Peterkaempfera bronchialis: one gene and its partners. The protein of the gene in region 3 interacts with the protein of the main gene of each other region in a pairwise test. Links are inferred from orthologs where the notes say so. Each region holds a gene or a part of one and is shown on either strand. Other genes may lie near its edges.

Region 1 (3,040 bases), 650 kb from region 3 along the record:
ACCTGGACGACCAGGGCCACCACGATGAGCACGGTGGGGAGCAGCATGCGGTTGAGGCGCATCGTCAGCCCTTCTTCCTCGTGGTCGTGGCAACGGACTTGGGTGCGGCCGGGGAGGCGGCGGGCTTGGGCTTGGGGGGCAGCACCGTGTCGCGGGGGTCGGTGCGGGGCTCCTCGACGACCACGCCCACCAGGTCGAGCTTGGTGAAGGAGACAAAGGGGTCGACCAGGACGGTCTTGGTGAGTTCGCCCGGGGTGGCCTCCACCTCGGTGACGGTGCCGACCGGGACGCCCGGGACGAAGGGGCGGCCCTTCTGCGAGCCGAAGGTCACCAGCCGGTCGCCCTTCTTCACCTGGGCGCGGCCGTTGAGCAGCTGCACCTTTATCGGCCGGGTGCCCTGGCCGGTGGCGAAGCCGATCTCGTCGCTGCCCTCCATGCGGGTGCCGACGGTGAAGTCGGGGTCGGAGGCCAGCAGGACGGTGGCGGTGGTGTGGCCGACGGTGGTGACCCGGCCGACCAGTCCGGCGCCGTTGATGACGGTCATGTCGCGGGCGACGCCGTCGTCGGTGCCGGCGTCGATGGTGATGGTCCAGGAGAAGCCCTGGGCCGCTCCTATGGCGATCACCTGCGCGGCCTTGATGGCGTACTGGCCGGAGCCGGCGGTCTTCAGCAGGCTGTCCAGCTGCCTGGTGCGCGAGCCGGCCATGTCGGAGGAGGCCAGGCGCTGCTTGAGTACGGCGTTCTGACGCTCCAGCCGCCGCATCCGGTCCTGGTGGGAGCCTGCGTCGCGGACCGCCCGGATGCCGTCGGCCACCGGGTTGACGGCGGAGGCGACGCCGTTCTCGACCGGGCCGAGCACGGTCGAGGCGGCGTCGCGGGCGCCGTTCAGCGGCGAGTCGTCGCCGCCCCGGATGTCGACGGTGATCAGGGCGAAGGCGATGGCGACCAGCAGGATGAGCAGCAGCCGGCTCTCTCGTGTGTCCCTCACGGTGCTCGGACGAGCCCTTCGTCTCTGGGGTCGGCCCGGGGCGCCGGCCGGGCCCTGGAGCCCGGCCGCGGCGCCGCCGGTTTGGCTAACGACGCGGCTGCGAGTCCAGGACCTGCTGGAGCGCCTCGAACTCCTCGACGCACTTGCCGGAGCCGAGCGCGACGGAGTCCAGCGGGTTCTCGGCGATGTGGATCGGCATGCCGGTCTCGCGGCGCAGCCGCTCGTCCAGGCCGCGCAGCAGGGCGCCGCCGCCGGTGAGCACGATGCCCCGGTCCATGATGTCGCCGGCCAGCTCGGGCGGGCACTGGTCGAGGGTGGTCTTCACCGCGTCGATGATCGAGTTCACCGGCTCGTCGATGGCCGTCCGGACCTCGGCGGCGGAGATCACGACGGTCTTGGGCAGTCCGCTGACCAGGTCGCGGCCACGGATCTCGGCGTGCTCGTCCTTCTCGCCGTCCATGCCGTACGCGGAGCCGATGGACATCTTGATCTGCTCGGCGCTGCGCTCGCCGAGGAGCAGCGAGTACTCCTTCTTGATGTGCTGGACGATGGCGTTGTCCAGTTCGTCGCCGGCCACCCGGATGGACTGCGCGGTGACGATGCCGCCCAGCGAGATCACGGCGACCTCGGTGGTGCCGCCGCCGATGTCGACCACCATGTTGCCGGTGGCCTCGTGGACCGGCAGACCGGCGCCGATCGCGGCGGCCATCGGCTCCTCGATGATGTGCACCTGGCGCGCACCGGCCTGCGAGGACGCCTCGATGACGGCGCGGCGCTCGACGCCGGTGATGCCGCTGGGGACGCAGACCACGACCCGGGGGCGGGCCAGGTAGCGGCGGCGGTGGATCTTGAGGATGAAGTAGCGGAGCATCCGCTCGGTGATCTCGAAGTCGGCGATCACGCCGTCCTTCAGCGGCCGGATGGCGACGATGTTGCCGGGGGTGCGGCCGATCATCTTCTTGGCCTCGGCGCCCACCGCGAGGATGCCGCCGGTGTTGGTGTTGACCGCCACGACCGACGGTTCGTTGAGGACGATGCCGCGACCCCTGACGTACACCAGCGTGTTGGCGGTGCCGAGGTCGACAGCCATGTCACGGCCGATGAACGACATGTTGTTCGCCATGGGATCAGGGGGCCTTCCCGAACTCGAGGGTGGGGGTGGCAGGCGGTGCTGGACAGCCGTGCCGACGTGCTGCGTCACCGGCATCGCCGCACCGGGCGGGCAGCCCGTGAGCCGTCCCCCATCGTAGCCACGCCCGCTTTGGGGACGCCTACGCACACCGTCCGCCCATTGTCGGTGCGCGAGGAGTGTTCTCACGGGATTGGGACGCCGTGTCGGTGCGTGCAGTTCCCGGTCGGACGATCATCGCAGCAGATCATCGGGGTGGTCCGGGGCTGCGGACCACCCCGGGGCAGGGCGGCGGGACCGCCCCGCGACGACCCGCCGCCGGGCGGGGCGGCGGGCCGTGCGGACCCGGCCGTCCGGGTCAGGCGTGCGCCGGGAAGAAGATCTTGATCTCGCGCTCGGCGGACGCCTCGGAGTCGGAGGCGTGGATCAGGTTCTCCCGGGTGATGGTCGCGAAGTCGCCACGGATGGTGCCCGGGCCCGCCACGATCGGGTCGGTCGCCCCGGCCAGCGCCCGGATGCCCTCGATCACCCGCTCACCCTCGACGATCATGGCCACCGACGGGCCGGAGGCCATGAACTCCAGCAGCGGCTCATAGAACGGCCGGCCGAGGTGCTCGGCGTAGTGCTGCTCCAGCGTGGCCCGGTCGAAGGTGCGCAGCTCCAGCGCGGTGATGGCCCAGTCCGCCTTGCGCTCGATGCGGCTGGTGATCTCGCCGATCAGACCGCGGCGGACGCAGTCGGGCTTGAGCAGGACGAGGGTGCGCTGGGACACGGGGCGGCTCCGGAAGAGGTGCGTACGGGACAGGGATGGTATGGGCAGGAGGTTACCCGGGCGTCATACCTGCGCCGCCGCCCGGGCCGCCTTGATGGCGTCGATCCTCCGCCCGTAGCGCACCGAGCACCACCACAGGGCGGCGAAGACC
Region 2 (3,015 bases), 3.5 Mb from region 3 along the record:
CACCGCTCGCGGTGATCGGCTGGCTCTCCGCCGCCTGCGCCCGCGCCCTGCCGGGGCAGCGGCCCGAGCGCATCGCCGGTCTGACCGCCGCCGGTGCCGGACCCGTCCGCATCCGGCTGCTGGTGGCCGGTGAGACCGCCCTGGCCTGCACGGCGGGCAGCCTGCTGGCGCTGCTCGGCTTCCTGGTACTGCGCAATGACATCGCCGGGGCCACCCTCGCCCCCGAGGTGGGCATGGGCACCGGGCTCCCCACCGCCGCACCGCTCACCCTGCTGCTGCTGGTACCGCTGATGGGCGCGGCGGCCGCCGCCGGGGCCGTACCGGCCCGCGACACCCTGCCCGGGCGGCCCACCGAACCGGCCGTACGCCCGCTCGGGCCGCTCCGCACCGTCGTGGCACTGGCCGCCGTGGTGGTCGGGGTCGCCATCGAGCTCTACGGCCTGCACAGCGGTGCCCGCCCGCTGCGGGTGGCGGCCGGGCTGGGCACCACCACCGCCGTCGCGGCCTGCGGTTGGGCGCTGGCGCTGCTGGGACTGGCGCTCACCGTGCCGCTGAAGCTCTCGCTGGCGGGCCGGCTGCTGGTCGCACGGCACCCCCGGGCCGCCCGGCTGCTGGCCGGCCGGGGTCTGGAGGCCGAGGCCCTGCGGCTCGGGACGCCCCTGGGGCTGCTGTCGCTCACCCTCGCCGCCGTGGCCGCCGCCGGGGTGCGCTGGGCGACCGGCAGCGGACCGGGTGGGCCGCTGCCGGTGGTCGAGGCCGTGCTGATCGGCCTCTGCGCGGTGGCCGCAGTCGGCGTGACGCTGATCGAGACCCGCACCGTCCGCCGCCCGCTGCTCGCCGCCGTACGCCGCCTGGGCGCCCCCGCCGGCCTGCTGCGCAGCGCGGCCCTGCTGCGGGCCGCCGCCGCGAGCGCCGTGGTGCTGGTCACCGCGACCGCAGCGGCCGGGCTGACGGCGCTGGCACTGAGCCGCTGAGCCGCTGGGCCGCTGGGCCGCTGGGCCGCTGGGCCGCTGGGCCGCTGACAGGCGGCGTACCGCCGTGGGTCAGCCGGCGGCGGCGAGCTGGCCGCAGGCGCCGTCGATCTCCTGGCCACGGGTGTCGCGGACGGTGACCGGAACGCCGTGGGCCTCCAGCCGGCGGACGAACTCGCGCTCGTCCTCGGGACGGGAGGCGGTCCACTTGGAGCCGGGCGTGGGGTTCAGCGGGATCAGGTTGACGTGCACCCGGTGGTTCTTCAGCTTGCGGCCGAGCAGGTCGGCACGCCACGCCTGGTCGTTGATGTCCTTGATCAGCGCGTACTCGATGGAGACCCGGCGGTTGGACTTCTCCGCGTAGGTCCAGGCGGCGTCCAGCACCTCGGACACCTTCCAGCGGGTGTTCACCGGGACCAGGGTGTCGCGCAGCTCGTCGTCGGGGGCGTGCAGCGACAGCGCCAGCCGTACGCTCAGGCCCTCGTCGGCCAGCCGGTGCATCGCCGGGACCAGGCCGACGGTGGAGACGGTGATACCGCGCTGGGAGAGGCCAAAGCCGTCGGGCGCGGGGTCGGTGAGCCGGCGGATGGCGGCCAGCACCCGGTTGTAGTTGGCCAGCGGCTCGCCCATGCCCATGAAGACCACGTTGTTGAGCCGCGTCGGCCCGCCGGGGGTGCTCTCCGGCGCTTCCGCAGGCCCGCCGAGGGCTCCGGCCCGGAGGTCGCGCATGCCTGCGGCGATCTGCTCCACGATCTCGGCGGTGGAGAGGTTGCGGGTCAGCCCGGCCTGGCCGGTGGCGCAGAAGGGGCAGTTCATACCGCAGCCGGCCTGGGAGCTGATGCACATGGTCACCCGGTCCGGGTAGCGCATCAGCACCGACTCCACCAGGGTGCCGTCGAAGAGCTTCCAGAGCGTCTTGCGAGTGGTGTCGCCGTCGCAGGAGACATGCCGCACCACGGACATCAGGTCCGGCAGCAGCGCCTCGGCCAGCCGGTCGCGGGAGGCCGCGGGGATGTCGGTCCACTCGGCGGGGTCGGCGGAGAGCCGCCCGAAGTAGTGGCGGGACAGCTGGTTGGCGCGGAACGGCTTCTCCCCCAGCTCGGCCACCGCCTCCCGGCGGTCGGCGGCGCTGAGGTCGGCGAGGTGGCGCGGCGGCTTGGCACCGCGCGGCGCGGCAAAGGTGAGTTCTCCGGGTGCAGGCATGGTTCCCCCAGTGTCTCAGATGCGCGCGCATGCCCGGGCCGGGCCCGGAGACGGCGGCGGCCCCGGGCCGGTCGCCGGGGCCGCCGTGGACGTACGGGGTGCTACGGGAAGGGTGTCAGGCTCCGACGAAGGCGGCGAAGAGCAGCCAGCTGACCGGGGCGGTGGGCAGCAGGGAGTCCAGCCGGTCCATGATGCCGCCGTGGCCGGGGAGCAGGGTGCCCATGTCCTTGATCCCCAGATCCCGCTTGATCATGGACTCGGCCAGGTCGCCCAGGGTGGCGACGACCGCAGCGCAGCCGCCGAGCACCAGGCCCTGCCACCAGGCACCGCCCTCGATCATCAGCTGCATGCCCAGCGCACCGGCCACCATGGAGAGCGCGACGCCGCCCGCCAGACCCTCGCGGGTCTTGCCGGGGCTGATCCGGGGCGCCAGCTTGTGGCGGCCGAACTTGAAGCCCACCGCATAGGCGCCGGTGTCGCTGCAGACCGTGATCAGCAGAAAGAGCAGCACCCGCCGAGGGCCGTCGTCGGCGTGCAGCATCAGGGCCACAAAGGTGGCCAGGAACGGTACGTAGAAGGCGGTGAAGATGCCTGCGGTGACATCCCGGAGGTAGCCCTCCGGGGCCTCCCGCATCCGCCACACCAGCACCACCAGCGCGGTGAGCGCCAGCGCCGCCGCCGAGCCCTCAGGACCGAACGCATACCCGGCGGCGAGCATCGCCGCGCTGCCCGCGACCAGCGGGATCTGCGGTACCCGGATGTCCTTGCGCTCCGCCAGGCGGCTGGTGAGCTCCCAGACGCCCATGCCGACCGCCGCCATCACCACGACGAGGAAGAGCAC
Region 3 (3,078 bases):
TCATGGCGCGGCCGCCCGGCGGCGGCGCAGGCGTCGGCGATGCGCTGCTCCACCGCGGCGAGGTTGGCGCGCAGCTGCTCGCGGCGGGCCCGCCCCTGCTCGGTCAGGGCATCGGGAAAGGACGGGCCGTTCGGAAACGGGCCGTCATGGTGATTCGTCATCTTCTATCGCTGTCCCCGGCCGAACCAGACATAGCCCGCGAGGCGCCCGGTGCGCTGCTCGCGGCGGTAGGAGAAGTGGTCTGCGGACTCCCGGGTGCAGACCGGTGACCGGCGGCGGTCGGTGACACCGGCCTCGGCGAGCTGGGCGTCCACTCCGCCCGGCACATCCACGGCGGGGGTGCCCCAGCCGGTGGTGGCGTACGCGGCCGGAACCGCCTCGGCGACTTCGGCCCGCAGCGCGGCGGGTACTTCATAGCAGTGGCCGCAGACGGTGGGGCCGGTGACGGCGGTGATCCGCTCGGGCCGGGCGCCGAGGCGCACCATCGCCTCGACCGCTGCGGGGACCACCCCGGCGGCGAGGCCGGGCCGCCCGGCGTGGGCGGCGGCGGCGACCCCGGCGACGGGGTCGGCGAGCAGTACGGGGGCGCAGTCGGCGGTGAGTACCGCCAGGGCCAGCCCGGGGCGGGTGGTGACCAGCGCGTCCACCTGCGGTGCCGTGCCGTCGGCCTGGCGGCCGGTCACCTCGGCGACCTCGCGGCCGTGCACCTGGTTCATCCAGACCACGTCCGCCGGGTCGAGGCCCAGCGCCTCGGCGGCGAGCGCCCGGTTGCCGCGTACGGCGGCCGGGTCGTCGCCGACCGCTCCGCCGAGGTTGAGCTCTCCGTACGGAGCGGAGCTCACCCCGCCCCACCGGTCGGTGAAGGCGAAGTGAGCCCCGTCGCGGTCGATCCGCTGCCCGATCATGCGCTGCTCCTCGGGCCGGCGGCTATCGGGCAGATCACTTGAGGAAGTCCGGGACGTCCAGCTCCTCGGCCGGCGTCTCCACATAGGGGCGCTGGATCGGGGGGATCTGCGGCGGCACCGGCGAGGTGGCCGGCGCGGGGATGTGCTCGGTACGGCTGGCGGGCAGCTCGTCGGCGGCCGGGGCGACCGCGCCCAGGGAGCCGTAGGAGGTGCGCGGGGGCGCCGGGCGGTCGCGGTCGCGGTCCTGCGGGGTGGACTTGACCACCGGCTCGCGGACGATCGCAGGCGGCTGGCCGCCGTCGAAGCCGGCCGCGATCACGGTGACCCGCACCTCGTCGCCGAGGGCGTCGTCGATGACCGCGCCGAAGATGATGTTGGCCTCGGGGTGGGCGGCCTCGCTGACCAGCTGGGCGGCCTCGTTGATCTCGAAGAGGCCGAGGTCCGAGCCGCCGGAGATGGAGAGCAGCACGCCGCGTGCGCCGTCGATGGACGCCTCCAGCAGCGGCGAGGAGATGGCCATCTCGGCCGCCGCCTTGGCGCGGTCCTCGCCACGCGCGGAACCGATCCCCATCAGCGCCGAACCGGCGTCCGACATCACGGACTTGACGTCGGCGAAGTCCAGGTTGATCAGGCCGGGGGTGGTGATCAGATCGGTGATGCCCTGGACACCGGAGAGCAGCACCTGGTCCGCGGAGCGGAAGGCATCCAGCACGCTGACCTGGCGGTCCGAGATGGACAGCAGCCGGTCGTTGGGGATCACGATGAGGGTGTCCACCTCTTCACGCAGCTGCGCGATGCCGTCCTCGGCCTGGTTGGCGCGGCGGCGGCCCTCGAAGGTGAAGGGACGGGTGACCACGCCGATGGTGAGCGCGCCCAGCGAGCGGGCGATGTTGGCGACCACGGGAGCGCCGCCGGTTCCGGTGCCGCCGCCCTCGCCGGCGGTGACGAAGACCATGTCGGCCCCCTTGAGGACCTCCTCGATCTCCTCGCGGTGGTCCTCGGCGGCCTTGCGGCCGACCTCGGGGTTGGCGCCGGCGCCGAGGCCCCGGGTGAGTTCACGGCCCACATCGAGCTTGACGTCGGCGTCGCTCATCAGGAGGGCCTGCGCATCGGTGTTGATCGCGATGAACTCGACGCCCTTGAGACCGACCTCGATCATCCGGTTGATGGCGTTGACGCCACCGCCGCCGATACCGACGACCTTGATGACTGCGAGGTAGTTCTGCGGTGCTGCCACGTCGAAGGCCTCTCGCCTCGAAATACCGGGTCGGACGGCTGCGTGGTGACTGCCGTACGACGGATGTCGATGGGTGGGGTGCCCGTTTCCGCGACACATGTCCCGGAATGCCGACCGCCGACCCGAACCCTAACCTTGAGGTTTAGGGTTACTGCTGTGCCAGTGTCTGTTACAACGTCCTGGTGACACAGGACACTAGGTCGATGCGCGGCTGCGTTCAACGAACACGCCGAGCCTCCTGCTTTTCTTTTGAGCCTATGTGATCATCCCTGGCCTCACACAGCCGGGGTGGACCACCAAGAGTCGGGCCGCGCGGGCCCGGCGTCAACAGATGAAGCGACGTCAACCGGCCGTCGCCGGCGCCTCCGGAGCGCTGACGTCATAGGTCCGGGCCTGCCGGGTGAGCAGCGCGGTGAGTACCCTCGCCTTGCGCGTGCCCCGCTCGCTGCTGCCCCAGAGCACCAAGCGTCCACCGTCCAGCCGCAGTTGGATGTCGTCGTAGGAGTGCACCTCGACGGTCGAGACCTTCTTGGCCACCAGGGCCGGCAGATCCCGGGCGACCTGCACCACCGCCGCCACCAGCTCCTTCTGCGGGAAGGCGGCGATGGCGTCCCGGGCCGCCGGGTCGGGCTTCAGCTCCACCACCGGCACTCCGGGCGGCGGCGCCGGCTCGGTGGCGAACCGCACGCCCCCGGCGTCGACCTGGGTGTAGCGGCCGCCGGACTCCTTCACCGCAGCCACCGGCCGGCGCTCGGTCACCTTGATCCGCAGGGTGTGCGGCCAGCCCCGCCAGACCTCCACCCGGTCGACCCGGCTGAGCACCGAGGTCACCCGGCGCCGTACCGCGTCGGTGTCCACCCGGGCCAGCGGCCCGCCCGGGTGCACCCCGGCGGCCTCGGCGACCTGATCGGCGGTCAGCTTCTCGGTGCCGGTGAC

What was found.
Region 1: the proteins of ftsZ (region 3) and C7M71_RS08960 interact in binary tests that used the Escherichia coli proteins (3 or more experiments, as listed by UniProt). The link is inferred for Peterkaempfera bronchialis from one-to-one orthologs.
Region 2: the proteins of ftsZ (region 3) and rlmN interact in binary tests that used the Escherichia coli proteins (3 or more experiments, as listed by UniProt). The link is inferred for Peterkaempfera bronchialis from one-to-one orthologs.

Annotation. Positions count from the first base shown.
Region 1 is NZ_CP031264.1:2,042,239-2,045,278, forward strand. What follows is about bases 87-2,974. They hold C7M71_RS08960 (rod shape-determining protein), read right to left. Parts: upstream 2,100-2,974; coding sequence 1,074-2,099; downstream 87-1,073. Other genes in these bases: mreC (rod shape-determining protein MreC), read right to left, coding at 87-988; ndk (nucleoside-diphosphate kinase), read right to left, coding at 2,476-2,889; C7M71_RS08970 (DUF4233 domain-containing protein), read right to left, coding at 2,953-2,974. In the rest of the region: rod shape-determining protein MreD, read right to left, coding at 1-62; more of mreC, read right to left, coding at 65-86; more of C7M71_RS08970, read right to left, coding at 2,975-3,040. UniProt on the Escherichia coli protein: Forms membrane-associated dynamic filaments that are essential for cell shape determination. Acts by regulating cell wall synthesis and cell elongation, and thus cell shape.
Region 2 is NZ_CP031264.1:4,864,233-4,867,247, reverse strand. The notes cover bases 110-2,972. They hold rlmN (23S rRNA (adenine(2503)-C(2))-methyltransferase RlmN), read right to left. Parts: upstream 2,175-2,972; coding sequence 1,044-2,174; downstream 110-1,043. Other genes in these bases: C7M71_RS21715 (phosphatidate cytidylyltransferase), read right to left, coding at 2,290-2,972; C7M71_RS21725 (hypothetical protein), read left to right, coding at 110-974. In the rest of the region: more of C7M71_RS21725, read left to right, coding at 1-109; more of C7M71_RS21715, read right to left, coding at 2,973-3,015.
Region 3 is NZ_CP031264.1:1,391,220-1,394,297, forward strand. The notes cover bases 42-2,967. They hold ftsZ (cell division protein FtsZ), read right to left. Parts: upstream 2,143-2,967; coding sequence 940-2,142; downstream 42-939. Other genes in these bases: C7M71_RS06075 (YggS family pyridoxal phosphate-dependent enzyme), read right to left, coding at 42-161; pgeF (peptidoglycan editing factor PgeF), read right to left, coding at 165-905; C7M71_RS06090 (cell division protein FtsQ/DivIB), read right to left, coding at 2,485-2,967. In the rest of the region: more of C7M71_RS06075, read right to left, coding at 1-41; more of C7M71_RS06090, read right to left, coding at 2,968-3,078. UniProt on the Escherichia coli protein: Essential cell division protein that forms a contractile ring structure (Z ring) at the future cell division site. The regulation of the ring assembly controls the timing and the location of cell division.